3 regions of the Shewanella sp. NKUCC05_KAH genome follow, and region 3 is predicted to be linked to each of the others. Evidence: predicted binding sites of a transcription regulator. Region 3 holds the regulator's gene; each other region holds the start of a gene.

Region 1 (9,949 bases), on a different contig from region 3:
TTGATCCGCTTAGGTCAAGTTAATATCTATCGCTACGCCTTTACGTTCTATTTAAAAGAACGCCTCGATGAACTGCCACAGCCCTATAAAAAGTTGGTCCAAGGTTATTGGAAGCTGACTGAAGATATTGCAACGGATGCGGTAGATAGCTTAGCGGATATGGAAGGTGTGGAGGTTGATGCTGACGAAGTACAAACCTTAGCTCTGTTCAGTGTGTTCGGCCAAATTATCGCACTGACCGCATTTGCCTATTTAAATGCTAATGCCGAACAGTCATTTCCTTTAAGTGTGATTAAGTCATTGATTGATAATCAACAACAGACCTTAACCATCGAAGCGTTCGAGGCGTTAGATCTCGATCAGGATCTGCGTCAAGAATTTATGATCGCCCATAATTTGCGTCAGACCCGTAATCCTAATTCATCAGGGTTGATACTGCGCCGTGTCTTGTCTATGCGTGGATTGTTGATGAATCCGCTGTAATTTGTCGATGCTATGAAGTAGTCATTTGACTTAATAAACAAGCCTGCATTCGCAGGCTTTTTACTCTATGTCACCCGCATTAATTCGTCTTCTGCTGGCGGGATAAACCTTCCCTCGCCACCAGTTGTAACCAATTTTGGATCAATGCAGAGTTAGCACTGTGGCGGCGATAGGCACCAAATAGCGGTCGTTTCAGACCTTCTTGGCCGAGTTTTACCGTAGCGAGACTCAGTCCATGTCCTTCATTAATCGACCAGCTTGGCAGTGCGGCTATGCCGTCTTTACAGGCGATGCGTTGCAATAACATCATGGTTAAATCACAGGTTTTTTGCTCGCCTGCCTCTATGCCCGCAGGTTCTAAAAAGTGGCGATAAATATCTAAACGTGTCAACGGCACTGGATAACTGATAATAGGCAAGTGTGCTAATTGCTTAGGGGTGACATAGGCTTCTTTCGCTAAAGGATGATCTTTTGCAACCACTAACTTCACTTCAAAATCAAACAAATGCTGATAGGCGAGTGAATGCCCAGGCACAGGATCTGAGGTTAATACAATATCCAGTTCACCCATTTCTAAGGCATTGAGCGAGTCGAATAGGTGACGGCTCGACAAGTCTAACTCGGCTGTCGGATGATCTTGTCTAAATTGCTCCATCACAGGCATTAACCAGCGAAAACAGCTATGGCACTCAATGCCGACTCGCAACTGATTGGTTTCGGTTTCCAGCCCATTCTTCAAATCTGTCTCGGTTTCTAACACCTTAGGCAAAATCTCTTCGGCCAGATGCAGCAGGCGTGCACCTTCTTGGGTGAATGACAGTGGCTTACTCTTACGCACAAAAATGGGCGAGTTAATCCTTTGCTCCAACTCCTTAATCTGGTGGGAGAGGGCGGATTGAGTGACAAAACGTTTTTTGGCTGCGCCCGCCAAACTGCCGCTTTCTTTCAGGGCCATTAAGGTTCGCAGGTGTCTTAGTTCGATCATGTTCACTCCAAGTGAATTTCGCTCATGTTGTGCTTGAAATCAATTCGGTTGCTGGAATAGAGACTAACACAATAAACTTCTAGACGTCCAGACGCCCATTGTTATTTATCAAGGCTGAAGTGCTGAAAAGTGCCAAGAGAAAACAATCTGGTGGGTGCAAGTGCCGAATATGGCTTATCTCAAATAAAGGAAGATAGAGTATGCAATTAAATAGTCTTGGTTTTCCCCGTATCGGGCGTCGTCGTGAATTGAAATTTGCCTTAGAAAAATACTGGCGTGGTGAGAGCACTCAGGCACAATTACGTGAAGTGGCGAGTGAACTTCGCCACACCCATTGGCAGTGGCAAGCTGCTGCTGGCATTGAGCAAGTTCCCGTAGGTGATTTTGCCTTTTATGATCAAGTGCTGACCTTAAGCGCGACTTTAAATGCCATTCCTGAGCGTCATCGTGGTGAAGGGGCAATCGATCTCGATACTTTATTCCGTGTTGCCCGCGGCAGAGCACCAACGGGCCAAGATGCGCCAGCCTCTGAAATGACCAAGTATTTCAATACTAACTATCACTATCTGGTACCTGAGCTCAGCCAAAACCAAGTGTTTTCGATTGCCTATGAGCAATTTTTCGATGAAGTCAGTGAAGCGCATTCCTTAGGCTATAAAGTAAAACCTGTGCTACTCGGCCCTGTTAGCTACTTGTTCCTTGCTAAAACCGTGGGCCAAGAGTTTGATAAGTTAAGCTTATTACCCAATTTATTAGCTGCTTATGCTGACATTTTGGCGCGTTTTGCTGCTCAGGGAGTGCATTGGGTACAGCTCGATGAGCCCATTCTCGCATTGGAATTGGATGGCGAATGGCAAACGGCGATCACTGAGGCGTATCAAGCACTCAGCACTGCGAAGGTGAAGATCCTTCTTACCAGTTATTACGGCGGTATCGCACACCATCAAGTGCTGGTATCGGCCTTGCCGGTCGCGGGGTTGCATGTCGATTTAGTCACAGCGCCGGATCAATTGGCAGTCTTTGCCAATGCGCTTGGTCAAGATCAAATTTTGTCGGCGGGTGTGGTCAATGGCCGCAACGTGTGGGCGGCAGAGGCGGATTTAATTGCCGAACGCATAGGCGCGGTTGCCCGTGATCTCGGAGATCGCTTGTGGATCGGTACTTCTTGCTCACTCCTGCACAGCCCTGTGGATTTAGAGGTGGAAGCCACGCTTGAGCCTGCGCTGCGTCAACAACTCGCGTTTGCGAAGCAAAAATTACTCGAACTGGCCAATGTGCGCCAATTGCTACTGGCACCTGAATCGGCCGCGGCAAAAGAGATTGTGCAAACCTGTTTGGCGCGCCGTGAGGCGAAAGCGCAGGCCGCCGACAGTCAAGTGATTGCCCGCGTTGCCGCGTTGACATCTGCCGATTATGAGCGCGTCAGTGATTTCAGCGTACGCCAAGCAGTACAGCAGCAGAAATACCGTTTACCTCTGTTGCCGACCACCACCATTGGCTCCTTCCCACAAACACCAGCAATCCGTGGACTACGCAGTCGTTGGCGCAAGGGCGATCTGAGTGATGCACAATATACAGAGCAATTGCAGCAAGTCACCCGCGATACAATCGACCGCCAGCTTAAACTCGGTATCGATGTACTGGTTCATGGTGAGGCCGAGCGCAACGATATGGTGGAATACTTTGGTGAGCAGCTTGCGGGTGTTGGCTTTACCAAAAATGGTTGGGTGCAAAGTTATGGTTCACGCTGTGTTAAGCCGCCGTTGATCTATGGTGATGTTAGCCGTCCAAAGGCGATGACGGTTGATTGGGCCGAGTTTGCCCAAAGTCTCACCGACAAGCCTGTAAAAGGCATGCTGACTGGCCCGGTGACGATTCTGCATTGGTCATTCGCCCGTGAAGATATCGGCCGCGATGTGATTGCGATTCAGCTGGCGCTGGCGATCCGTGATGAAGTGGTGGATTTACAAAATGCCGGTATTGGCATTATACAAATCGATGAGCCCGCCTTCCGTGAAGGTCTGCCATTGAAACAAAGTGAATGGCAAGCCTACTTAGATTGGGCGGTGAATGCCTTTAAACTCAGCGCTGCTGGCGTGACTGATGAGACTCAAATCCACACCCACATGTGTTACAGCGAGTTTAATGACACCATTGCCGCGATTGCCGCCATGGATGCCGATGTGATTACTATCGAGACTTCGCGTTCACGGATGGAGTTACTCAACGCCTTTGAAGATTTTGAATATCCCAATGAAATTGGCCCCGGTGTGTATGACATTCATTCGCCAAACACTCCAAGTGTGGAGGCCATGGTGCACTTAATCGAGAAAGCGGCGCAAAAAGTGCCCGTACGTCAGCTATGGGTTAATCCAGATTGCGGCCTAAAAACCCGTACTTGGGATGAAGTTGAACCCGCACTGAAAAACATGGTCGATGCCACGCGAGAACTACGTCGCCGCCTTGGTTAATATTATGCTTGAGTGAAATATTTTTTTACTGAGCTTATTGAATTAGTAACAGCGGATGCTTATGCATCCGTTGTTTATTGCTTGCCGATTGACTTAAGCATCTCGCGGTAAGCCTTTTTCGATAATGCGCACCATGCGCTCGGTTTTGCGGCGGGCTTTTTGTTGTTCAGTTGCTGCGCTTTCAGCAAGGCGCGATTGCTGGGCATTAAGCGCCCATTCAATATGCTCACGCACTATCTCATCGATATCTTCGCTGTGATTGCGGGCGTTAAGTGCGGCAATAATGCTTGGGCTCGCGGGAGCGTTACCCAGTGCTACTGCAATATTACGTAGCCAACGTTTATGTCCAATGCGACGAATGGCGCTGCCTTCAGTTTGTTTAAGAAACTCGGCCTCGCTCCAAGCAAAAAGGCTGAGAAGGTCAGGTTGCTTTAACTGCGGACGAATATGAAAGTCAGTTTCTTCAGTCAGCGGCGCTTGGCGATTGATGGGACACGCGAGTTGGCAATCATCGCAGCCATAGATGCGATTGCCCATGAGTGGCCTAAATTCTTCGGGAATAGCGCCCTGCAGTTCAATGGTGAGATAGGAAATACAGCGTCTGCCATCGACCACATAAGGTTCTACGATTGCACCCGTTGGGCAGGAGGTAATGCAGGCGACACAAGTGTTACAGCCTTCTTGAATGGGAATATCCACAGGTAGAGGCAAATTGATCAGTAGCTCACCTAAAAAGAACCAACTGCCAGCCTCATGGTTGAGTATGAGTGAGTGTTTACCTGTCCAGCCTATACCGGCTTTTTCTGCTAAGGGGCGCTCAAGTACAGGGGCTGAGTCAACAAAGGGGCGAAAGTCAGCGGCATCGAAACCGAGAGCAACTAACTCTGCACTGATTTGATCTCCGAGCTTTTTAAGTCGAGCGCGGATCAACTTGTGATAGTCGCGACCTCCGGCATAACGGGAAATATAACCTAAGTTGGGATCGGTGAGATTCGTTGCAAAGCCAGCTTCGGGTGGCAAATAGTCCATCCGTACGGAGATCACCCGCACTGTGCCCGGATGCAGTTCTTGCGGGCGAGCGCGCATCATGCCATGGGTAGCCATATAGGCCATTTCGCCATGAAAACCTTTGTCTAGCCATGCTTGGAGTTTGGCTTCTTCAGCGGTTAAATCCGTATCGCAAATGCCAACCTGCGCAAATCCGAGTGCTTTTCCCCACGTTTTAATTTGCAGAGCGAGCCGCGACAGCATGCTGGCATAGGATTGGCTTGGGGTTTGATTGACTAAAGTTGACATGAATTGATTGCAGCGAGGCTCTTGGCTAGGTGGCAATATGATAGCAGTTTTCACTTATTGAGGACGAGTTTACTCAGAAGGGGGCGTGAGGCGATATTTTCTTTGGGGTATTTGTTTATTTGCTGTTGGGATTGAGTCTATGATTAGGTCTACTGTTTATCGTTTGGTATTCGTATGCTGAGTGCGATTCCCCTTAGGGCGTGTTTTCTTGCGATGAGCTTATTAGGCCTGATGCCTAATCTTGTTTTTGCGGCGCCTGACAAGTTGAAATTGGTGACCGAAGCTTGGCCTCCCATGAGTTACGAGCAAAATGGTGTGCCGCAAGGTTTTGCGGTGGACTTAGTCAATACCTTGCAATCAAGACTGGGTCAGAGTGAAAAAATCGATGTGTTACCTTGGGCTCGGGCGTATTCGATTGCTAATACCTCTGCGAACGTTTTACTTTTTGCTACGTCAATTAATGATGAACGAGCTGAGCAGTTTGATTTTATCGGTCCTATTGCGACCAGCAAAATTGCATTGTACGCAAGGGCGGCAGATCCTATCGCTCTCGATCAACTTGCTGAACTTCAATCGACAGATATTGTGGGGGTTTATCGGGAATCGGCGGGTGCGCAGTTGCTACAACAAGCGGGCGTGGATAATTTGCTGGTGGCGAGTTTTCCACAGCAATCGGCGAAACAGTTGCTGTTTTCTCGAATTCGTTTTTGGTGCCAAGCGGATCTTGCGGTAAAGCAGATACTCGAAGAGGTTGGCGCGAGTGAGACAGATATCCGCCAAGTGTTTGTGGTATCGGAGATTAATCTCTATTTAGCTTTTTCTAAAGGGACGTCGGCGGAAACCGTTATCAGTTGGCAAACAGAGCTTGAGAAAATGAAAGACTCAGGTGAATTTAGTCGTCTGTATCAGACATGGTTTGGCACTTTGCCACCGCCATTACAACATCAAGTGTTTTGGCATAAGGCCGTTTAATTCTCTCTTAAAGCCTCATTCTTGGCTGATTTCACACAATTTCTGCCCGCATTTTTAGCCTCATAAAGAGCATTGTCGGCCCGCTTTAGCAGGGTGGCAAAATCTTTATCTTGATATGCATCTTCCGTATTATTTTGTGGTTCTAAAGTGGCGACACCAGCACTAACGGTTAATTTGAGTTCTGCTGGTAAATTCTGTGCGCTAAGGCGGCTAATATGGTTCTGCAATTGATGCGCCAGCGCTAACGCACCTGTGGCATCAGTGTTAGGCAATAGGATTAAAAACTCTTCACCACCGATGCGGCCAACGAGATCTTTATTACCCGATAAGGCTCGGCCTGCATTTGCAATGGTCATAAGGGCGCGATCGCCTAATTCATGGCCGAAGTTATCGTTGATTTTTTTGAAGTGATCCGCATCAAAAATAATCACTGAAAAAGGGCTTTGATGTTTTAAGGCTTGCTGAAAATATTTCGCGGCTTGGGCATAAATATGCCGACGATTAGGGAGTTTGGTAAGGTAATCTGTGAGGGCAATAACTTGCAGTTGGCGATTTCTATGTACTTGTTTATAAGCGAATATAGACACTATCGTCAGGATAAAGCCCGCTAGTAATAGGATAATGTGTTGCAGTGATTTGTTCTTTTCGAGTAGCGCGAGCTCTTGTTCTTTAAGGTTTTGGTTTTCAATCAAGCGTTGATTTTCAGATTCAATCCGACTGGTATCAAACTTGACCTTTAATTCTGTCGTATGATGGGAGAGAGAATTGCCATCGACTTTTTTTGTTAGGGTAACAAATTCTTGCAGCGCTCCGTAGGCGGCAGATAAATCATTCATAGCCACATATATGTTACTTTTAAGCTGCAACAGTTGAGTGAGTCCCCGATTATTCTGCAGAGTGCGAAAGGCTTTTTCCCCTTGCTCAAGTTCGGTAAGCGCCTCTTTATAGCGAGCTTGTTGAAACTTTATATCGGCCATAAAAAGCTTCATGAAGCTGTAATCGGTCAGATCTTTTTCATTAATAACAGTATCGGCTTCGATTAAATACTTTTCGGCTTCGGTGAGACGATTGAGTTTGATTAAGCTGTAGGCAATATTCGTTGCCATAGTTGCTGCCACTTTTTCCTGCTGATGTTCCTTGAAGTATTGATAACTTACTAAGAAATTATCTACGGCCTGTTGATGTTCACCGAGTTCATCTAAGGCAAGGCCAATGTCCGAGTTGACATACATTGCCTGTTCTTGGTTATTGTTTTTTAGATAGAGAGCTTTGAGTTTGGTGTAATAGCGGATTGCACTTTGGGGATCGCCATAACGTCTAAAACTGGTAGCAACATCGGCAAGGTTAATGTTAGCCCAACCGCTTAAATTGAGTGATTCATAGAGATCTTGCGCAGTGACGAGATCGTCTAATGCCGCAGAAAAATCGCCAATATAAGAGTAAAGTGCGCCGCGAATGCTGCGCGAGTCGGCGATTAGCTTAAGGTCTTCATGCTCATAGGCACGTTTAACACTGAGATTATAGCCTTCCATCGCGCCATCCATATCACCACTTAATTGCAGAAACCAAGAGCGGCAGAGCGTGAGGTCGGTAATGAAATGGGGGGAGGCGGTTGGCGGAATATTGCTCAGTGCTTGGTTAGTATTTTTAAGTGCCAGTGCAATAGCTGTGTCGTTTTCTGTATTCTGATCCCAGCATTTAAGCAGTTGCAGCTTTTCATGACGGGTGACATCGTCAGTTGAAATTAGTTTGCTTAATAACACTAGATTGCTTTCGATTTCTTCACGGGTCATAGGGACGCCGCTTTCAAATCTTGCAAATATTTTATCAACCTGAGTTTTTTCTTCTGCCATAGCGCTGCTGAGCGGCAGTAGAAGCAGCAATAAGGAGAATGATAAATACCTAAGTTGATGTAGCAAAAAAGATTCCTGTTCGCATTAAAATCAATAGCTAATTATTAGCTTAGCATAACTTGTTTGTTCATTTTTAATATAGATGTATAGCAATTTTGCATTCGGTTAATGATCAAGGTATAAACTCCGCCTTGGTTATTATCCCACAAAGGAATCACCCTTGAAGAAATTACTCTGTGCTGCATTATTCATGATGAGTGGCACTAGTTGGGCAGGCTCAGATTTAGAAACCTCTGGCGATGTATTGCATTTATTATTACCCGCTACTGCGATGGGTGCGACCTTGTTTTATGAAGAGGGTTATGATGGTAGTTGGCAGTTAATTCAGGCAGCGGTGTCGAGTCGGTTAATTGTTGAAGGTCTTAAGTATGGTGTGAGTAAAGACAGGCCAGACGATAGTGGCGATGATTCGTTTCCATCGGGTCATACCTCAGACAGCTTTATGGCGGCGACGTTTATTCAGCAGCGCTATGGTTGGCAATATGGTTTACCTGCCTATGTTGCCGCATCTTATGTTGGCTACACTCGAGTGGCGAGCGACCAGCATTACCTCGAGGATGTGTTAGCTGGCGCGGCGATTGGCGCGCTGGCGGGTTGGTATTTTACTCAACCCTATGAGGGGATTACAGTTACGCCGATTGCGGGTAACGGCGTTTATGGTTTATATGTGAGTGGCCAGTTTTAAGTCTATTTTTGGGATGCGAATCGAGATTTTTATGAGCGAATTATCAGCTGTTTACCGTGAAACTGCCGAGCAGATTTCTTACAATGTTGCGAATAAAGTGTTACCAATGGCGAAATTACCGGGTGACTTATTAGCAGCGTACCAAGGTTTGTGTGCCGAACTGTTGGAAGACAGGGAAGGTAAATTTAGCCAAGCTTGGGCATCTTTACCTGCCAGTGCGCGTAATCTAATGGAACAAGCCGCATTCCACGGTTTCTATATTGCTAATGCTTGGTTGCAATTGAGTCGTGTCGCCCAAGAAATTTCTGAGCAAGCCGATACCGATAGTGCAATCCAAGAGCAAGAATATAATGGCATTTTTACGCGCTTAGCCGATGAATCGCTCAAAGAAAGCCTACGTAAGTTGAAGAAAGCGCGTACCGATCGCGCTTTGCTCAATAGCTTTAAACAGGTGATGGCACCTTAGTGTTCTATTGAAATGAAAAAGCCCGTTACTGCAAAGTAACGGGCTTTTTGCTGGCTAGCACAAACGCTCAACTAAGCTGCTCTACTGCAACTTGATTCGCGGCAACGCTATGCTTAGAACGAAGTGCGTTTGTAGCGGCGATATTCTGGACTCCAGAAATTGCCTTCAATCGACTGCTGTAAGATCTCATCGCTCATTGGCAGCGTTAACCCTTGTTCAACTGCGACTTTACCTACGGCGAAAGCAATATGCTTACTCACCGCATGGATATCTTCGAGTTTAGGCAGTAGTGGACCTGTACCATCGATTGCCAGTGGCGAACATTCGGCAAGTGCGCGACTAGAAGCCATCAGCATGGCATCGGATACATGACGTGCGCCCGAAGCTAATACGCCTAAGCCAATACCTGGGAAGATAAAGCTGTTGTTGCACTGGGCAATTTCATAGGTTTCACCATCGACAACCACAGGCTCGAATGGACTGCCCGTAGCGACGAGTGCTTGACCTGAGGTCCAATGCAAAATGTCCTTCGGTGTTGCTTCTACGCGGCTGGTGGGGTTCGACATAGGGAAAATAATCGGCCGAGCACAATGGCTGTGCATAGCACGGATGATTTCTTCGGTGAAGAGACCCGGAACGCCAGATACCCCAATCAGCACTGTCGGCTTGGCGTTGTTA
Region 2 (9,949 bases), on a different contig from region 3:
GGTGGTCTAAGTTTCGATATCTAGAAGTTTTCTTTTTATTTAACTTATGGTCTATGGGTCATCTTCAATATTTCACCGTCGTAATAGTTAATTTCGCTTTGGTTGAGTTGATACACTTATATTTAGTTTATAAAAGTATCAATGATAAGCTCGAGTCTACTATATAAATTGGTAAGTTGAGGACAATAAGGCTTGTGGAGTTGGCATAACTCTTTCAATGCGAAAAGTTAACTCTAATGCCACAGAAGTTCACCGATCCCCTGCGAAGTTGCTGAAGGGCGTTGAAGAAAATAGCGTGACGCAGACAGGACGTCTGCGTAGCTTTCGGGGGGAAGGGACGCCCCATCGGAAGCGTTAGCTATTTTCGAATAAGCACGAAGCCAGTCACTAATGCATGTAACTTCGCTAGGGGCGGCAAGGGGAGATGCAAGAGGGGGATTGCTGTTGATCCCCTTCTTGCCCTGGTGTGGAATGGAATTCCACGACTTTGATTTTGATTTTGATTTTAAATTTAAAAATTAAAACCAAAAATTAAGGAGTGATAACTCAGCCCCTTAATTCTACGTTTTGTCTAATCTCCCAAGTGAAACTTGGGCATTAACGAGTACCAATGATTACTCAGGATCATAATCCAACACTGGCGCCAGCCACTTCTCCGTTTCCGCAATGCTCATCCCTTTACGCTTGGCATAATCTTCCACTTGATCGCGGCCGATATTACTCACGCCAAAGTAGCGGGATTTCGGGTGGGCGAAATACCAGCCCGATACTGCCGCTGTGGGGAACATGGCGTAGCTTTCGGTGATGTTCAAGTTGATGGTTTCATCGGGCTTGAGCAAGTCCCATAACAAGCCTTTTTCTGTGTGGTCTGGGCACGCTGGGTAACCGGGGGCGGGGCGTATGCCTTTGTATTTCTCGCGGATTAAGGCTTCGTTACTTAACTGCTCATCGGCTGCATAACCCCAAAACTCTTTACGTACCCGTTCGTGCATCCGCTCGGCAAAGGCTTCGGCCAAACGGTCGGCTAAGCATTTGAGCATGATGGCGTTGTAGTCGTCGTGGTTGGCTTCGAAACGCGCCACATGTTCGTCTATGCCGTGGCCTGTGGTCACCGCAAAGCCGCCCATGTAATCGGCGACGCCTGAGTCTTTTGGTGCAACAAAATCGGATAGGCAGAAGTTGTCGTTGCCGACACGCTCAAGCTGCATCCGCAGGTGATGTGTGGTCATTTCGACTGTGGTACGCGACTCATCGGTATACAGCTCAATGTCGTCGTAATTGACGGTATTGGCAGGGAATAAGCCGATAACCGCTTTCGCCGTGAGCCACTTTTCCTCGATGATTTGTTTGAGCATGGCCTGACCATCGGCGAATAGCTTTTGCGCCTCGACGCCGACGACTTTATCGGTGAGGATTTCAGGGTAATGGCCGTGCAATTCCCACGAGCGGAAAAACGGTGTCCAGTCGATACGCTCGACTAAGTCTTCTAATGGATAATTATCAAATACTTGGCGACCGAGCACGTTTGGCGTGAACGGGGTGTAGTTTGCCCAATCGTGTTGGCAGCGATTTTCACGGGCCGCTTCGAGTGACACTATCTCTTTGCGCTTGGCTTGGGATAAACGCTTAGTGCGCATGTCGTCGTATTCAGCATAGGTTTCGTCTATGGTCGCTTGGCGGGTCTCGTTGTTGATGAGCTTACTCACCATAGGCACGGCGCGGGAGGCATCGGCGATATAAATGGCGCCATGGGGATAATGGGGCGCAATCTTCACCGCAGTGTGGATTTTAGAGCAAGTGGCGCCGCCGATAATCGCCGGAATGGTTAAGCCTTCACGGTGGAAGGTTTTCACGTTATGCACCATCTCGTCCAGACTCGGCGTGATGAGCCCCGACATGCCGATGATATCGATATTGTGTTCTTTCACGGCGTCGAGAATTCGCTCCACCGACACCATCACACCTAAATCGAATACCTCAAAACCGTTACAGGCGAGCACCACGCCGACGATATTTTTGCCGATATCGTGCACGTCACCTTTTACTGTCACCATCAAAATCTTGCCGTTAGATTGGCCTTCGACCTTTTCTAGCTCGATATAGGGGTTTAAGTAAGCCACGGCTTTTTTCATCACCCGCGCCGATTTCACCACCTGCGGCAGGAACATTTTGCCTGAGCCGAACAAGTCGCCGACCACGTTCATGCCGTCCATCAAGGCGCCTTCAATCACATCCAGCGGACGTTTCGCTTCTTGGCGAGCGGCTTCGGTATCTTCATCGATAAATTCGGTAATGCCTTTGACGAGCGCATGGGACAAGCGTTGGCTCACCGGCCAGCTGCGCCATTCTAAATCTTCTTTCTTGCCCACCTGCGCGCCATCACCGCGGAATTTCTCTGCGATTTCAAGTAACTGCTCGGTATTGCTTGAGCCTTCAACTGGGCAGGGCAAGTTAAGCACCACGTTTTCGACCCGCACTTTAAGTTCAGGATCGATATCGTCGTAAATGGCTAACTGACCCGCGTTGACAATGCCCATGTCCATGCCGACTTTGATGGCGTGGTACAGGAAAACGGCGTGAATCGCTTCGCGCACTGGGTTGTTACCGCGGAATGAGAACGACACGTTCGATACGCCGCCCGAAATCATTGCGTGGGGCAGGGTGGCTTTAATCGCTTTAATGGCATCAATAAAATCGACGGCATAGTTGTCGTGTTCATCGATACCCGTGGCGATGGCGAAGATATTTGGGTCGAAGATGATGTCTTCTGGCGGAAAGCCGACCTTATCGACCAATACCCGATAGGCGCGGGTACAGATTTCGATTTTACGCGCCTTAGTGTCAGCCTGACCTTGCTCGTCGAATGCCATGATAATGGCCGCCGCGCCGTAGCGTTTCACTAAGGTGGCTTGCTCGATAAACTTGGCTTCGCCTTCTTTGAGGGAAATAGAGTTAACTATGCCCTTGCCTTGAATACATTTGAGGCCAGCTTCGATCACTTCCCACTTAGAGGAGTCGATCATAATAGGTACGCGGCTGATGTCGGGCTCAGAGGCAATCAAGTTCAAAAACTTGTGCATGATTTCGGCGCCATCGAGCATACCTTCGTCCATGTTGATGTCGATGATCTGCGCGCCGCTTTCGACCTGCTCGCGGGCGACATCGAGCGCTTGCTCAAACTTGCCTTCTTTGATTAACTTTAAAAACTTAGCCGAGCCTGTGACGTTGGTGCGCTCACCCACGTTAACGAACAGGGATTGGGCGTCGATAGTCAGTGGTTCCAAACCTGCCAAGCGGCAAGCGACTGGAATGTCCGGCAAAATACGTGGATCGTGACGGCTCACCGCTTCGCGGATCACGCGGATATGTTCAGGCGTACTACCACAACAACCCCCGATAATATTAAGCATGCCTTCGCGCGCCCAATCTTCGATCACGTTCGCCATGTCTTCTGGGGTTTCATCGTAACCGCCAAACTCGTTCGGCAGGCCTGCGTTCGGATGCGCCGACACATAACACTCGCTGATGCGGGATAATTCTTCCACATAGGGGCGCAATTCTTTTGGCCCAAGTGCACAGTTAAGACCGATAGATAAGGGCTTGATATGGCGAAGGGAATTGTAAAAGGCTTCGGTCGTTTGGCCAGTCAGTGTGCGACCCGAGGCATCGGTAATGGTGCCCGAAATCATGATCGGCAATCTGTCTTTAGAATGCTGACCGAATAAGTCATCGAATACCGATTCAATTGCAAACAGCGCGGCTTTGGCGTTTAAGGTATCGAATATGGTCTCGACCATAATGATATCCGCGCCGCCTTCAATCAGCGCCTTAGTGGATTCTTTGTAAGCAGTCACTAACTCATCGAAGCTGACGTTGCGATAGCCTGGGTCGTTCACATCAGGGCTAATCGAACACGTACGGTTAGTGGGGCCTAACACACCGGCGACGTAGCGTGGAATGCCTGTGGCAGCAAAGGCTTCATCACAGGCTTCACGTGCGAGGCGCGCGCCGACTAAGTTAATTTCGGCGGACAGCGACTGCATGTCGTAGTCGGCCATGGCGATGGTGGTGGCGTTAAAGGTGTTGGTTTCAATGATGTCGGCACCGGCGTTTAAGTAGTCGGTGTGAATTTGTTTGATGATGTGGGGTTGCGACAAGACTAAGAGGTCGTTGTTACCTTTGACATCTGTATGCCAATCTTTAAAACGTTCGCCGCGATAGTCCTCTTCTTCCAGTTTGTAGCCTTGGATCATAGTGCCCATGGCACCGTCTAAGATCAGAATGCGCTCTGCAAGCTGTTTGCGAATGTCTGCTAATATTTGGCTGGCTTTGGTTGAGGGTATCGTCATAAATAATTACCTTAAATACAGCTAAGTTAAGTCCAAAAATCGGCCATTGTTATGCTAAGTGCATTTTATTGTCGTCAGCCGACATTTTTTTGAATACTTGTTCTTAAAAATTTGTTTTGGACATTTAAACGTATAGACGTCCATAATACGCGACTTATGATTGTCAGGGCAAGATGAAAGTCAAAGGCATTAGGAGCGAGAATCGAGAATCTAGAATTTAGGCCCTCGGCTTGAGTTTCTAGCATCTAGTCCCTAACTAAAAAGGCATATATGAAACAAGTTCGATTGTTATTGTTACGCCACGGTGAGTGTGAAGGCGGCGCGATCTTGCGGGGTCGTGTGGATGTGCCTTTAAGCAAAAAGGGTTGGCAACAAATGTCGGCAGCAGTTGAGTCACAGGCCAGCGTGTGTAGCGCGATTTATAGCTCGACTTCACGCCGCTGCGCCGATTTTGCCCACGCTTTTGCCGCCGAGCTGCATTCGACGGCGGCACTGATATCTGAGTCAAGGCCATTGCAGGCGCAGTGTTTGTCGGGTTTACAGGAAATTGATTTTGGTGATTGGGACGGTTGTCGGCTCGATGAACTGTATCAACAAGAGGGCGAACACTTAGCGGCGTATTGGCAAAACCCTTGGCAAACTCCGCCGCCTAATGGTGAAACTATGGCAAGTTTTGAGTCGCGGGTGAATGGGACGATTGACCAGATACTCGCCGCCGAGTTTGAACGATTGACCCTTGACTCACATAAAATGGGTAATGAAAACAGTGCCATTAATGAAACCACTGACAATATGCCAGCCACTCAAGTGTGGGTCGTGACCCACGGCGGGGTGATCCGTCACTTAATGGCGCGTGCCTTAGGGGTTGAACGGGCGGTGGGGTTTTATAGTCAACTCGATTTACCCGTGGCGGCCGTGGTGACTATTAATGTGCTGCAAGATGAACAGGGTGCCTGCTATTGGCGTTTAGATTGGCCGAGTGGGCGCAGGTGTTGAGGCCTTATTTCACTATCTCGGCGCTATCATGTAGGCGTGATCGTTTGGCGAGAATAAGCTGACATGAAAATATTCTGATTTAAACAGCATTGCCTAATGGGATAGATGTAGGATAATGCTTTTCCCTGACGTTTGAACGAGATAGCGTATTACATGCGCAATGAGTGATAACGTCGCAGAAATAGGTGTTGGGAATAGACTCTCTTTGTTCGAATCGCTCCGTTGTTTTTATTCACAGTGGCGTTGTTAACAAAGAGCATATCAACCCAAACATAATAGGGAATCGGGGAACTGCTCGTCAGTCAGCCCGAACTGTGCCCGCAACTGTGAGTAGTTTAAAGAAGCACCTAGATTCTAGAGCCTAGCTCCTTCTTTTCTACAAGTCAGGAGACCTGCCTATTTCTGTTATCGCTGCGTGCAGCCTTAGTTCTCGAGCGGGTGACTCGAGGGAGCAGATGACAATGTGCACAACCTTTTTTTATACAGGTTTGGACTCGATAGGAGCGCCGCTTAGGTGAAACTTTCCGCAATCCAAACTAACAGCCCCGTGAATGACACTAACCCGTCATTGAGCCCGTCAGTCGCGCTCAATGTGAGCCAGTTGAGCTGGTGTATCGATGGCAAAACCATTCTTTCCAATATTAACTTTACGCTGCCAACGGGGCAGATGCTGGGGCTGATTGGCCCTAACGGTGCGGGCAAGTCCAGTTTGCTGCGCTGTTTGTATCGGTTTGTTCGCCCGACTCAGGGCAAAATTACCCTTTTTGATCAAGATATTGAGCGCTTGTCGCCCAAGGCGTTTGCCTGTCGCGTCGCCGTAGTGCAGCAGGATACACCGCACTATTTTGACCTCACCACAGAGCAATTGGTCAGCATGGGCTTAACGCCCCACAAGGGCATGTTCGATACCAATTCGAGCTGTGATATTGAGCGTATTGCAAAGGCTTTAGAGAAAGTTGGCTTGAGCCATAAGATGCACCAACAATATGAGCACTTATCCGGCGGTGAAAAGCAACGCGCTTTGATTGCCCGTGCCATAGTGCAGCAGCCGCAGCTTTTAATCCTCGATGAGCCAACGAATCACCTCGATGTGCGCTATCAAATTCAAATCCTCGAATTGGTGCGTAGTCTTGGTATCAGCGTGATTGCCTCTATTCATGATCTTAATTTAGCCAGTGCCCTGTGCGACAGTTTGTTGTTGATCCATAACGGGGAAGTCAGCGCTATGGGGACGCCAACCGAAGTATTAACCGAGGCGCGAATTGGTGATGTGTTTGGCGTGTGTGCTCAGGTATCGCCCCATCCACAGCATAAAAAGCCCTTAATCAGCTATTTTTATGGTTACCACCATGTAGATCATGGCCTGAACGAGCGAGGCGAGGGCGGATGACTCAGGGGAGTAAACAATATTTCATCTCATATTTGGGGCGTATCGTGACACCGTTGACGAGACAACAACTGATGCTGCTCGTATTAGGTATCATCACTTTGATAACGCCTATTGCTGCGACGAGTTTTGGTGCGGCGAACATCAGTTTTACGGATGTTATTCAAATATTTATCAATAAGGCGACGAACTTCACTCAAGCCAATGGTATGACTGAACGCATTGTGATGGAGCTCAGGCTACCGCGCATTTTACTCGCCTTTGTGGCGGGTGCGGGTTTGTCACTGGCGGGCAGTGTGTTGCAAACTGTGACTCGCAATCCGCTCGCCGATCCCTATTTGTTTGGCATTAGCTCTGGCGCGTCCTTTGGCGCTGTGGTGATGTTGACCTTATTCACTGGCTCTGGATTTTTTGATAATGCGGGCATGGCTGCACATTCTGGGCTTTTTAGCGGTTCGGGCGCCTTGTCTGGATTACTTTGGTTTAGCTTGCCCTTGGGCGCTTTTATTGGCGCGAGTTTGTCGGTGTTGATAGTGCTTGCCTTGTCTGGGCTTGGGCTCAATAGCCAAGTGGAGCGCATGTTGCTCTCTGGTGTGGCGACCTCCTTTATGTTCGGCGCATTAACGAGTCTGCTGCTGTATTTCGCCAGTCCGCAGGCGACAGCCTCTGTGCTGTTTTGGAGTTTAGGCAGTTTTGCAAAGGCCAGTTGGTCCTTGTTAGTACTGCCGACACTGGTGATTGGTGCGAGTTTATTCATTATTTTAGGCATGAAACGGCAGATCATGGCGTTGCAGGCGGGGGATGAAACGGCGCATACCTTAGGGGTGAATGTGCCTAAGCTGCGGCTCAATATGTTGCTGCTCTGCTCCTTGATTACCGCTATTTTGGTGGCTACCTGTGGCGGTATCGGTTTTGTCGGGTTAATGATCCCCCACACAGTACGCATGCTGTTCCCCGGTCGTCAGCCGATTTTATTAACGGCGCTGGTGGGCGGATTATTTATGGTGTGGATTGATGTATTAGCGCGCTGTTTATTGGGGAATCAAGAGTTGCCCGTGGGCATTATCACAGCCGCCATAGGTAGTATGTTCTTTTTGCTGATTTTGCGTAAGCGTAGAGTCATGTCGTAAGTGCAGACTGACGGGATAATCAGTATTTCTGTTGATATCCCACCCGCGATTGGAAATGCACAATTGGACATGTTCGTCATAGACGCGGGATGCGTTGTGGTTATTTAATGTAGATTACAAAGTGGAGTGTGGATGTCTCAGTCAGCCGTGTCTTTTCAAATAAGCCCTGTGAGTAAAGCGCAGGATCTGGTGATTCTGCAGAAAATTGATCTTAAGACTAAGCCGCCCGGTGCCTTAGGTCAGCTCGAATCCTTAGCCTTGCAGATTGCCCGCGTGCAAGCAACTGATTTGCAACAAACGGATCAGCCACAAACGGATGTGCTCAAAATAGTCCATCCAACCATGTTAGTGTTTGCGGGGGATCATGGCATTGCCGCAGAAGGCGTGTCGATTGCCCCTAGCGAAGTGACTCACCAAATGGTGCAAAACTTTGCCCATGGCGGCGCGGCGATTAACGTTTTTTGTCGGCAGGTGGGCTTTAAGCTCGAAGTGATCGATTGCGGTATTTTAACGCCAGTTGAAGGGGTTGAAGGTATTATCGATCAACGTCTTGGCGCTGGAACGGGTGCAATCCATTTAGAGCCCGCGATGACGTTGGAAACCGTCGATAAAGGCTTTGCTATGGCGCGCGATTTGATTGAACGTCACCATCAAGCGGGTTGTAACTTAGTCGCCTTTGGTGAAATGGGCATAGGCAATACCTCCTCTGCTGCGGCCATTATGGCGGCGATTATGCAGTTGGATGTGATTGATTGCGTTGGCCGTGGTACTGGCATTAATAGCGAAACCTTAGAACGTAAACTGATGCTGATTGAGCTCGCGTTATTGCTGCATCAAAGCGCCTTAACTGGACCTAAGTCAGTGTTAGCTTGCCTAGGAGGCTTTGAAATTGTGCAGATGACGGGAGCTATGTTAGCTGCCGCTGAACGTAAAATGCTGGTGGTCGTGGACGGTTTTATCGCGACAGCGGCGGCATTAGTCGCAGTGCAAATCGCCCCCAATGTGCGTGATTATTTGATTTTTGCCCATCAATCCGATGAGCAAGGTCATCTGCGAATGTTAGAATTTTTGCAGGCTAAACCTTTATTATCCCTAGGGCTGAGATTAGGCGAAGGTACGGGGGCGGCGTTGGCATTGCCGCTTATTCAAGCCTCAGTAAATTTTTACAATCAAATGGCGAGTTTTAGTGATGCGGGGATTGAGGCTGTTGTATGATGTGCTCTGCTAAGTCGCTTATTTTACTTATTTAAAATAATAGCCTTTAGCCAACCGTTTTAATTTTAAACCTTGCAGCAAGTGTGAATTCACTAAGGATGCTTTATGTCAGAACGCGAAAGCTGGCACAAAGAGATAGATTTATTTTTAGTTGCCATGGGCTATTTTACCCGCATTCCTATGCCTAAGTGGGTCGAAGTCGATAGCGATAAATTGAATAAGGCCAGCCGTTATTTCGGTCTCGTCGGTCTTCTGGTCGGCTTGTTAAGCGCCATAGTGTTTTGGCTGACGCAGAACTGGCTCCCCGCCGGCGTTTCTGTTCTTTTAGCTATGTTGGTTGGCGTCTTGCTCACGGGCGGATTTCATGAGGATGGCCTCGCCGATACCTTCGACGGTTTTGGCGGGGGTTGGACGGCTGAAGACAAGCTGCGGATCATGAAAGACTCGCGCCTTGGCAGTTATGGCGCACTGGCGCTGATGTTGGCCCTGCTGCTGAAATGGCAGTTGCTAGTCGAGTTGGCACTGTACGATCCTGTCGTTGCGGGTTCAGCACTTATCGTCGCGCACACAGTGAGCCGTGTGGTATCAGCCAGTATCATTTTTAGCGAAAAGTATGTCCGCGATGACGAGACCAGTAAGTCTAAGCCGCTATCGCAACATCAAGGCATTAATGAGCTGCTTATCCTGATCGCCAGCGGCGTATTAGTGCTGTTATTCCTTAAGGGGTTAGCGGCATTGTCATTGCTATTGGTGATGATAGGACTGCGCCGTTTGATCATAGTGATCTTTAGACGCCAGATTGGCGGTTACACGGGTGATACCTTAGGCGCGGTGCAGCAAATATCTGAAATCGTGTGTTATTTTGTATTACT
Region 3 (9,949 bases):
TGCGCGGGTGCTGCATTGGAATAGCGAAGATAGGCAGAATCATGAGGATATGGGGTTTCATCAGGGTTGGTCTAAGGCGACCGATCAGCTTGAGGAACTCGTCGCGAGCATTTAGCCGGTGAGTCTCAAGCCTCGTATCAGAGAGTAAACAATAAGTAGTATCTAGCCCAATTGCCCTGCATATTTTATTGCTGGGGATTGGGCAGGATTAGAGGTGTTATGTCGTCACAGAAAGAAGTGCCTGTACTTAAACAATCAGTGCTTGCGCCATCGCAACTCGCGCAAAGTGCGGCTTTGCAAGGCAATAGTTTTTTATCAAAACAGTTCAATGGCTTGTCGGAATTAGCCCAAGATCTACAGGGCATCGAGTTCGAGGATTGCTGCTTTCAAGATTGCCATTTTAGCGAGAGCACTTTCCGTAAATGCAAGTTTATCGATTGCCGCTTTGTGCGTTGCAACTTAAGTTTAGTGAAAGTGCCCCAGTGTCAGTTCTGCGGGGTGGAGTTTGAAGAATGTAAGTTAGTCGGTATCGATTGGACCCGCGCCGCGTGGTCGCGTTTATCCTTTGCCGCGCCCTTTTCCTTTAAGCAATCCATCTTAAATGATTGCTCATTTTTAGGTTTGTCCCTCGATGAAATTATCATCGAAGAGTGCAAGGCCCACGATGTCGATTTTCGCGAGGGCAGTTTTAATCAAGCCAATTTCACCTACACGGATTTTAGTCATAGTCTGTTTGGCCGAACTCAATTATTGGAGGCGGATTTCAGCGAGGCATCCAATTACGATATCGACATTTTTAACAATAAAATCAAAGGCGCTAAGTTTAGCCGCGACGAAGCGATTCGGCTGCTCAACTGCCTCGATATAGAATTAATGGATTAAGGATTGTGGTAGGTTTTTACTCAGCTTTTCACTCAGCATAGTGATGCTCATCCCACGAGTGTTATCGCAATTTACTGAGATATCTGTTTTTTTTAAGCCGCCATTTACCCCATCTGGCGGCTTTTTTCTGCTCGTGTTTTAGGACCTATTGATCTTATTCACGTATTTCAAGGTCAGTCTTAGGTTTTAGTTGCGGTAGATCACACCGAGCTTCCCCATGTGGTTTACCACAATACCCACCTACCTCTTTCGGGATAACAATCTCTGTGGATGAGCAGTGTATTCAGCGTATGCCGTGTATTTTGAAGATATGGTGGCGCTGTTTTAACGCTTTATAACTAAAAAAGTAATCAAATCAGTGAGCAAACCTCTGCTCGATGGCGCCAAAAATGGCGACAGACGGGTGGGATGAGCGTGATGGAGGTAACCATGATTGAGCTTAATAGGCGAACCTTTTTAAAGGGAGCAGGAGCGAGCAGCGCCACGTGTGCGTTGGCCAGTCTGCTGCCGGGCAGCTTAGCGGCATTAGAGAATAAGCAGCTAAAGGGCATGGGCAAAGACATTGCCAGTATTTGTGAAATGTGTTCGACTCGCTGCCCGATTTCGGCGCGGGTGATTGAGGGCAAAAACGTCTTCATTAGTGGCAACAAGGCCGCTAAATCCTTTGGCGGTAAAGTGTGTGCCCGTGGCGGCGCAGGCCATAGTTTATTGTACGATCCACAGCGTATCGTTAAACCGTTAAAGCGGGTCGGTGAGCGCGGCGAAGGCAAATGGGCTGAGATCAGTTGGGATGAGGCTTATAAATTAATTGCTGAAAACCTCAATAAAATCAAAAAAGAACATGGCCCAGAAGCCGTGGCATTCTCGTCAAAATCTGGCTCACAAGAAAAGCATTTGTTTCACCTTGCGACCGCCTTTGGTAGTCCAAATACCTTTACCCACGCGTCGACTTGCCCTGGTGGTTATGAAATTGCCGCTAAGGCTATTTTTGGCACTAAGGTCAAACGTGATTTAAGTAATTCTAAATACATCATTAACTTCGGCCATAACCTGTACGAAGGCATCAATATGTCCGAAACCCGCGGCATGATGGCGGCGCAGATGGACAAAGGTGCCAAGCTGGTGGTGTTCGAGCCAAGATTCTCCATTGTGGCCGATAAAGCTGATGAATGGTATGCCATTCGCCCCGGTACCGACGTGGCCGTCGCCTTGGCGTTATGCCATGTATTGATTGAAGATAATCTTTACGACAAGGCATTTGTCGCGCGTTATGTGGAAGGCTTCGAAGCCTTTGCCGCCGAAGTGAAAGCTTATACCCCTGAATGGGCTGAAACCATCTCCGATGTGCCTGCCAAAGACATTCGTCGTATCGCCCACGAATATGCTGCTAAAGCGCCCCATGCTGTGGTCGATTTTGGTCACAGAGCCACCTTTACCACCGAAGAGTTTGAGATGCGCCGCGCCCTTTACGCCGCCAACGTCTTGATTGGTAATATTGAGCGTAAAGGCGGGATTTATATCGGCCAGAAACCCGGTGATTACAACAAGCTTGCCGGTGAAGCGGTTGCGCCCGTATTGGCAAAACCTGGCGTGAAAGACATGCCAAAACCAGCAGCGAAACGTATCGATCAGGTGGAAGAGCAGTACGCCATGATGTGGACATCGGGCGGCGTTTACCAAACCATTCTCGATGCCACATTAAGCGCTGTTCCTTACCAGTTACACGGCTGGGTGATGTCACGCACTAACCCAATGCAAACCATGACAGACAGAGCGCGCGTTGTTGAAGCGATGAAAAAGCTCGACTTTATCGCCGTGTGTGATGTGTATATCAGCGAAACCGCCGCCTATGCGGACGTGATTTTACCTGAGTCGACTTATCTTGAACGTGATGAAGAAATTGCTGATAAGTCAGGTAAAAATCCGGCCTATTATGTGCGCCAACGGGTCGTTGAAACATTAGGTGATACTAAGCCTTCTTGGCAGATCTTTAAGGATGTGGGTGTGGCTATGGGCCTTGGCGAGTTCTATCCATGGGAAAACATGGAAACCCTGCAAATGCTGCAGGTGAACCGCGACACTGACCTGCTGCGCCGGATCAAAGACGAAGGTTTTGTGAGCTTCGGTAAGCCAATTATGTTGTGCGAGCCTAAGATGGTTACCGAGTTTATTAAGGCATACCCCAATGCGCGACCTGCCGATGAAGACGGCACTTACGCCAGTGCACTGACCTTTAAAACCCCGAGTGGCAAAATTGAACTCACTTCCGCGAAAGTCGAAGCCATGGCACCGGGCCGTGGGGTGATCAAGTTCCGCGAAGTGAATCTTAAAAAAGCAGATGAGCTGTACTTTATCCAAGGCAAAGTGGCGGTGCACACCAATGGTGCAACCCACAATGTGCCTATGCTCGCTAACCTGATGTCGGATAACGCTGTGTGGGTTCACCCTGTTACTGCGGGCAAGTTAGGGATCAGCAATGGCGACCCAATCCGCCTCACCAGCAGTGTTGGCACAGAAGAAGGCCACGCCTTAGTCACGCCGGGTATTCGCCAAGATACTGTGTTTGCTTACATGGGCTTTGGTTCTAAAAACAAAGAGTTGGTCAGAGCAACGGGCAAAGGTATCCACTGCGGTAACTTACTGCCGCACGTTACTGCTCCTGTGTGTGGCATGACAGTGCACACCACGGGCGTCACGCTGGCAAAGCGCTAATCGGAGGCTTAAATGAATAAACGATATGTAATGGTGCACGACGAGAATAAGTGCATCGGCTGCCAAGCTTGTAACGTGGCGTGTCGCAGTGAAAATGGCGTACCCGAAGGCGTAACTCGTCTGCAAGTGCGTGTGGAAGGCCCCTTTGGTGAGATGCCCAATCTGCATTTCAAATATCACAGGGTATCTTGCCAGCAATGTGAAGATGCACCCTGCGTTAAAGTGTGCCCAACAGGCGCGGCCTATGTGGGTGAAGATGGCATTATCTCTATCCATACCGAGAAGTGTGTCGGTTGTATGTACTGTGTGGCAGCGTGCCCTTATAAAGTGCGCTTTATGAACCCAGAAACCAAGGCGGCGGATAAGTGTAACTTCTGTAAGGATACGCGTTTAGCACGGGGCGAAGAGCCAGCGTGCGTGACTGTGTGTCCAACCGATGCCTTAGTGTTTGGTGATGCCAATGATCCAAGCAGTGAAGTGGCCATCATGCTCAACACTAAAATCACTTACCAAGATAAAACCCATTTGGGCACTAAACCTAGGGTATATCGCGTTCCTACCAAAAGAGGGGGGATTTGATTATGAACAATACTTGGGGCGACATGGCGCAATATGATCCTGTCACTTGGCACTGGGTCATCGCCGTTTACCTGTTTATGGCGGGGTTATCCGCGGGCAGTTTACTGATTGGCATTGGTTTGCGCTGGGCGAATAAGGAACTCAGCGCGGGAGCCGAAAGCAGCATTCTTAAGGCGGCAGCAATTATTGGGCCTGTAGCAATTAGCTTAGGTCTAGCTTGCTTAGTGTTTGACTTAACCAAACCATTCCACTTCTGGTTGATCTTAATTCACTATAACTTCCAGTCTGTGATGGCCATTGGGGTGCTGGCGCTGCTGGCGTATTCTCCCTTAGCTTTTGCGTACGCCATTATTGTGCTGCGGGATGACTTACCAAAATGGGGTTTAGGTTTCCTAGCGCCTATCGCTAAGTTACTTATGCCATTTCGAAAGCTGATTGAAGTATTGTTGTTTGTTCTCGCCATTGGCGTGGGGGCTTACACTGGCTTCTTAATTTCGGCGATGAATGCCTATCCTATGCTCAACACTGCGGTACTGCCTGCGCTGTTTTTAGTGTCGGGTTTGTCGGCGGGCGCTGCGGCCAATGCGGTACTGGCGTTGCTGATGTTTAAGACTGACAGCCACGACAAAACTTTAGTGAAGATGCACGGTTTAGAATTGCCTGTGATGGCGATTGAAATTCTGTTCCTGTTCATGTTGTTCTGCGCCTTGTACTTCAAGGGCGGCGCGGCGGCTGCGGCCTTAGCATCGTTAACTTCTGGGTTATGGGCAAGCGTGTTCTGGATAGGCGTTGTCGGTATAGGTTTTGGTATTCCCTTGCTGTTTATGCTGCTACCCGCCGCGACTCGCCACACTAAGGGCGCAATGATCATGGTGGCTTGTGCGAGCTTAACGGGCGTACTCGCCTTAAGACACTTTATTGTGTACGCAGGGCAAAGCTATTTAAGCTGAGTGTAATCTGGCTTTACATATTGATAGATAAAGAAAAAGCACTGGCAATGTCAGTGCTTTTTTATTGTTTGAATCGTGAGAAGGTTTGCCAGTACAAGCGGGACGCTTATTGGGGTAATAACTCGATAACCGACTTCACCGTTAGCACTAAGGCGCTGATACTGCACAGGACTAACGTCGCCATCTTTGTCTTCTCTTTATCGACACGGCCCACTAATCGTCCTGCGACTAAGTAACCTAAAATCACTGAGGGGAGCAGCATCAACGACAGCCACAGATGTTTTAATTCTAATAAGCCAGTGATCGCTAAAATGACCAATGCAATCATGGAGCTAAAAATGAAGAAGGCCGACAGGGCAGCGCGAAACTGCGAGGCATCTTTGCCTGCCAACAAAATCGCCATCGGCGGGCCACCAATCGCGGCGATATTGCCGAAGATCCCTGAAACCACACCCGCACCGAAGAGGCTTTTCTTATTCACTGGCAGGCTGAATTTATTCAGGCTGAGGATCACTGCGACAGTTACAATGGCGGCGATGGATAAACCCAGTATGGGTTGAGGCGCAAACAGCAATAAACTCGCGCCGATAAAACCACCGGGCACGCGGCCTAGGAGCGCATATTGCAAGCCATTGAATTCTAAGTGACCGCGCTCACGCACTAAGGTCAGCAGGGCGATGGAGAAACCCATAGCAATAACAGGCGCAGGTACAAGTTGTGGATCGACGATATACAGCAAAGGACTGGCGACAACCGCAAGCCCAAACCCAATCAGACTTTGGGTTAATGCGCCCAGAAACACGACCAGCGAGGCTAAGGCGAGTGTCTGTGGATCTATCATAGAAAACATAGGATTTCCTATATCCCAAACCAACTCAAGATGGTGAAATTTAAAGTTTGAAGTCGCTTGGGTATAAACAAAAAGGGATCGTTAACGATCCCTATTGATGAGCACTGTGATATGACTTTGAAAGCGACGAGTCGCTATTCCATGTCTTCCCACTCGATTCCCATTTGATCCATTAACAACTTGGCTTCGGCGGGAATGCTGTCTGGATTATCTTTTGACAGATCTTCATCGTTGGGCAATGGCTGGCCAGTGTAGGCGTGCAAAAATGCCTCACACAACAGCTCGCTGTTGGTGGCGTGACGCAAATTATTGACCTGACGACGAGTACGTTCGTCCGTGAGGACCTTAAGCACTTTGAGCGGAATAGACACAGTAATTTTTTTTACTTGTTCATTCTTCTTGCCATGTTCAGCATAGGGGCTGATGTATTCCCCATTCCATTCAGTCATTGACTCACCTGTTATAACGCTAAATTCGGGGCAGATTTTAAACCCTTACAAAGAACAGTCAAATTATTGCTACTATTTCTTTGTGATTGCAAACAGATTTCTTTATGTTCAGACGTCTAAACGTCTTAACGCCTATTGACGATGGCGTTGGGCTTAGGTACATTTAGACGTCCAGACATCTCTATCAGTCTACCGAATTTAGGAGTCCCCATGGCAGAGCGTCAATTAGCCACACTGGCAGTGCGTCAGGGTATCGAAAGCGATACTCAATATGGCGCAGTTGTGCCACCGATTTATTTGTCGACTAATTACGCCTTCGATGGTCATAAAAATCCCCGCGAATTCGATTACAGTCGTTCAGGCAACCCAACGCGCTGCATTTTAGGCGAAGCATTAGCCCAATTAGAAAAGGGCGCCACTGGCATAGTGACGTGCACTGGCATGGCGGCCATCACCTTAGTGACCACTTTGCTCGGCCCCGGTGACCTATTAGTTGTGCCCCATGATTGCTATGGTGGTTCCTACCGTTTATTTACCAACTTGGCGAAGAAAGGCCAGTTTAAGCTCATTGTGGTCGACCAAACCGACAGCCAAGCGTTAGCCGCCGCTATTGCGCAGAATCCTAAGATGGTGTGGCTCGAAACCCCATCAAACCCGTTATTACGTGTGGTGGATATCGAAGCCATTGCTAAGGCGAGCCATGGTGTCGGCGCGCTGGTGGTGGTCGATAACACCTTTTTATCGCCGATATTGCAACAACCCCTATTGTTAGGCGCGGATATCGTTATCCACTCCACCACTAAATATATCAATGGTCACAGCGATGTGGTCGGCGGCGCAGTGGTCGCCAAAGACGCGCAAATCGGCGAAAGCTTACATTGGTGGTCGAACACTCTAGGCTTAACGGGGTCAGCCTTCGACAGTTATCTGACCCTGCGCGGCCTACGTACCTTAGCGGTGCGTATTCGCGAGCATCAAGCCAATGCCCAGCGTATTATTGAGTTATTAACGCAAAGCCCTGTGGTGAGTAAAGTCTATTACCCAGGGCTTGCGGATCATCCAGGTCACGCCATTGCGGCCAAGCAACAACAGGGCTTTGGCGCTATGCTGAGCTTTGAGCTCAAAGGCGGTGAGGCCGAAGTGGTGGCCTTTTTAGGTGCACTCAGCTTATTTAGCGTGGCGGAAAGTTTAGGTGGCGTCGAAAGTTTAGTGGCCGTGCCCGCAACTATGACCCACAGAGCCATGGAGCCGCAGGCGCGCTTCGAGGCTGGTATTAAGGACACCCTATTGCGTCTATCGGTGGGTATTGAAGATGCCGCCGATTTAGTTGCAGATATTCAAGCAGGATTAGCCGCCGTTGCGGCTTGTCAGTAGAGGAATAATAGATGGCACGTTGTCACTTACATAAATTTGGTGGCTCCAGTTTAGCGGATGCCGATTGTTATCGCCGAGTCGCCCATATCCTATTAACCCACGGTCATAGTGATGATCTCGTGGTGGTCTCTGCGGCGGGTAAAAGCACGAATTTCCTGTATAAATTATTAGCGCTGCGTGATGCGGGTCAGCTATGGCAAGAAGAATTACAAGTGCTGATCAGTTACCAACAGGGGTTGATTGAGCAGTTGTTGTCGAATGAACAAGCCCGCGATCTGCGTGAGCGTTTGGCCACTGATAAAGCGCAACTCATCAGCTTGTTGTCCTTAGACGAGCGCAACGAATACCAAATCAACCATGTGGTGAGCTTTGGCGAACGTTGGTCGGCACGTTTAATGGCGGCGCTACTGCGCGAATCTGGCGTGGCAGCAAGCCATGTGGATGCCTGTTCAATTTTAGTGGCCGATGAAGCCGCTGTGCCACAAATTCGGGTACAGGAATCCCGCGCTAAAGTACAAGCCCTATTAGCTGCGCATCCCAATGAACGCTTAGTGATCACAGGATTTATCTGCGCTAACGAGCGTGGCGATACCTTGTTACTTGGTCGTAATGGTTCAGATTTTAGCGCCAGCCTGATTGCGAGTCTCGCTGATATCGAGCGCGTGACCATTTGGACCGATGTGGAAGGGGTGTTCAACGCCGATCCTAATAAAATCAACGATGCCAAGTTACTGAAAAGCATGTCACTTGCCGAAGCCGATCGCCTAGCGCGTTTAGGCTCGCCTGTATTACATTCGCGCACTCTGCAGCCTTTGTTTAATACCGAAGTGAGTTTAGCGGTACGCTCAAGTTATGCATCCCACACCGACTTTACCTTAATCGCACCCCACAGTTCGTCGGCGAGCGCGCCTGTGGTGACTAACCTCAATGCTGTTGTCCTGTTCGGCTTTAAACTCACAGGGGAGTTAACTCGTTTATTAGATTTATTGATTGCCGCGGGTTTAACGCCATTGGCCCATTGGACCTCTGCCCATCAAAGGGTTGAACTTGCCTATACCGCTGAGAATCAAAAACAAGTTCAAAGATTACTCGATGCCGAGGCAGAAGCATTAGGGATCAGCGAGCAGCAGATCAACACAGATTTTGGTTTAGTCGCATTAGTAAGTGCCGACGCCGAACATTATCGCCGCAGCTTCGCGCGTTTACTGAGCCGTGATGCTAAACCTTTGTTCAGTGGCGATTTAAGTTTAGTGACGTTAGTGCCCCAGTCACAGGTGAATCTGTTAACCCAAAAAGTTCACCGTCGCTGCGCTGGCCCGCGTAAACGCATTGGCGTCCTGCTGCTCGGTGTGGGTAATATCGGTGAGGCTTGGATCGATCTGTTTAAGTCGGTTTCACCCTCACTAGACCATGAACTCGAAGCTAGTGTTGAGTTAGTCGGTTTAGTCAGTTCGAGTAAAGCCTTGATTAAATCCACTGGCATTAATCTTGCCGCGTGGCAAACAGAGTTTAATACTGAAGCAACGCCTTGGCAGTATGAACATTTATTCGAGCAATTAGAGCAAGTTAACTGCGATGAGCTGGTGGCCTTAGATATCAGTGCCAGCGCCAGTTTGACGCTGCAATATCCAGAGCTATTCGAGCGTGGCATCCATGTGGTGAGCGCGAATAAACTTGCGGGCTCGGGTCCACTGCCTTTCTATCGAGAGTTAAAGCAGCAACTGGGTAATCGTCGCTTATTTTGGCGCTATAACGCCAGCTGTGGCGCAGGTTTACCCATCCAACATGCGCTAAATGATCTGCGTAACAGCGGTGATAGTGTTGAAGCCGTGGGCGGGATTTTCTCCGGCACCCTGTGTTGGTTATTTGAGAAATACGATACCAGCAAGCCATTTTCAGAATTAGTGATTGAAGCCAGAGGCTTAGGTATTACTGAACCCGATCCCCGCGACGATCTCTCCGGCCGTGATATGCAGCGTAAACTGCTTATCTTAGCCCGTGAGATTGGCCTTGAAATCGAGCTTGAAGATATTGAGCTGCGCTCACTCGTACCAGCCGCTTTGGCGGATATTCCCTTAGATCAATTTCTCACCCGCATTGCCGAGTTAGATGCCGATCTGCTGCAACAGTATGGTGCGGCGGCGGAGCAAAAT

Evidence for each region. Region 3 encodes MetJ, which represses methionine synthesis genes. Its sites were predicted from a motif close to TAGACGTCTAGACGTCTA; they were not measured.
Region 1: metE (5-methyltetrahydropteroyltriglutamate--homocysteine S-methyltransferase) is a predicted target of MetJ. The motif match lies at 1,541-1,558, and genes of this name have one in related genera.
Region 2: metH (methionine synthase) is a predicted target of MetJ. The motif match lies at 4,475-4,492, and genes of this name have one in related genera.

What each region holds. Positions count from the first base shown of each region.
Region 1 covers NZ_JAHKQZ010000009.1:29,032-38,980, forward strand. Annotated here, with positions in the region: gene KO533_RS09845 (HDOD domain-containing protein) at 1-483, shown strand, start outside; gene KO533_RS09850 (LysR family transcriptional regulator) at 563-1,468, opposite strand; gene metE (5-methyltetrahydropteroyltriglutamate--homocysteine S-methyltransferase) at 1,669-3,939, shown strand; gene queG (tRNA epoxyqueuosine(34) reductase QueG) at 4,033-5,235, opposite strand; gene KO533_RS09865 (transporter substrate-binding domain-containing protein) at 5,410-6,207, shown strand; gene KO533_RS09870 (GGDEF domain-containing protein) at 6,204-8,060, opposite strand; gene KO533_RS09875 (phosphatase PAP2 family protein) at 8,281-8,805, shown strand; gene KO533_RS09880 (DUF3069 domain-containing protein) at 8,837-9,271, shown strand; gene KO533_RS09885 (NAD-dependent malic enzyme) at 9,385-9,949, opposite strand, start outside.
Region 2 covers NZ_JAHKQZ010000020.1:96,780-106,728, reverse strand. Annotated here, with positions in the region: gene metH (methionine synthase) at 615-4,349, opposite strand; gene KO533_RS17640 (histidine phosphatase family protein) at 4,620-5,345, shown strand; cobalamin riboswitch at 5,567-5,760, shown strand; gene KO533_RS17635 (ABC transporter ATP-binding protein) at 5,860-6,735, shown strand; gene KO533_RS17630 (iron ABC transporter permease) at 6,732-7,862, shown strand; gene cobT (nicotinate-nucleotide--dimethylbenzimidazole phosphoribosyltransferase) at 7,995-9,077, shown strand; gene KO533_RS17620 (adenosylcobinamide-GDP ribazoletransferase) at 9,183-9,949, shown strand, end outside.
Region 3 covers NZ_JAHKQZ010000007.1:100,655-110,603, reverse strand. Annotated here, with positions in the region: gene KO533_RS08640 (SRPBCC family protein) at 1-115, shown strand, start outside; gene KO533_RS08635 (pentapeptide repeat-containing protein) at 220-882, shown strand; gene phsA (thiosulfate reductase PhsA) at 1,312-3,594, shown strand; gene KO533_RS08625 (4Fe-4S dicluster domain-containing protein) at 3,607-4,173, shown strand; gene nrfD (NrfD/PsrC family molybdoenzyme membrane anchor subunit) at 4,176-5,123, shown strand; gene KO533_RS08615 (sulfite exporter TauE/SafE family protein) at 5,230-5,973, opposite strand; gene metJ (met regulon transcriptional regulator MetJ) at 6,108-6,422, opposite strand; gene metB (cystathionine gamma-synthase) at 6,633-7,796, shown strand; gene KO533_RS08600 (bifunctional aspartate kinase/homoserine dehydrogenase II) at 7,808-9,949, shown strand, end outside.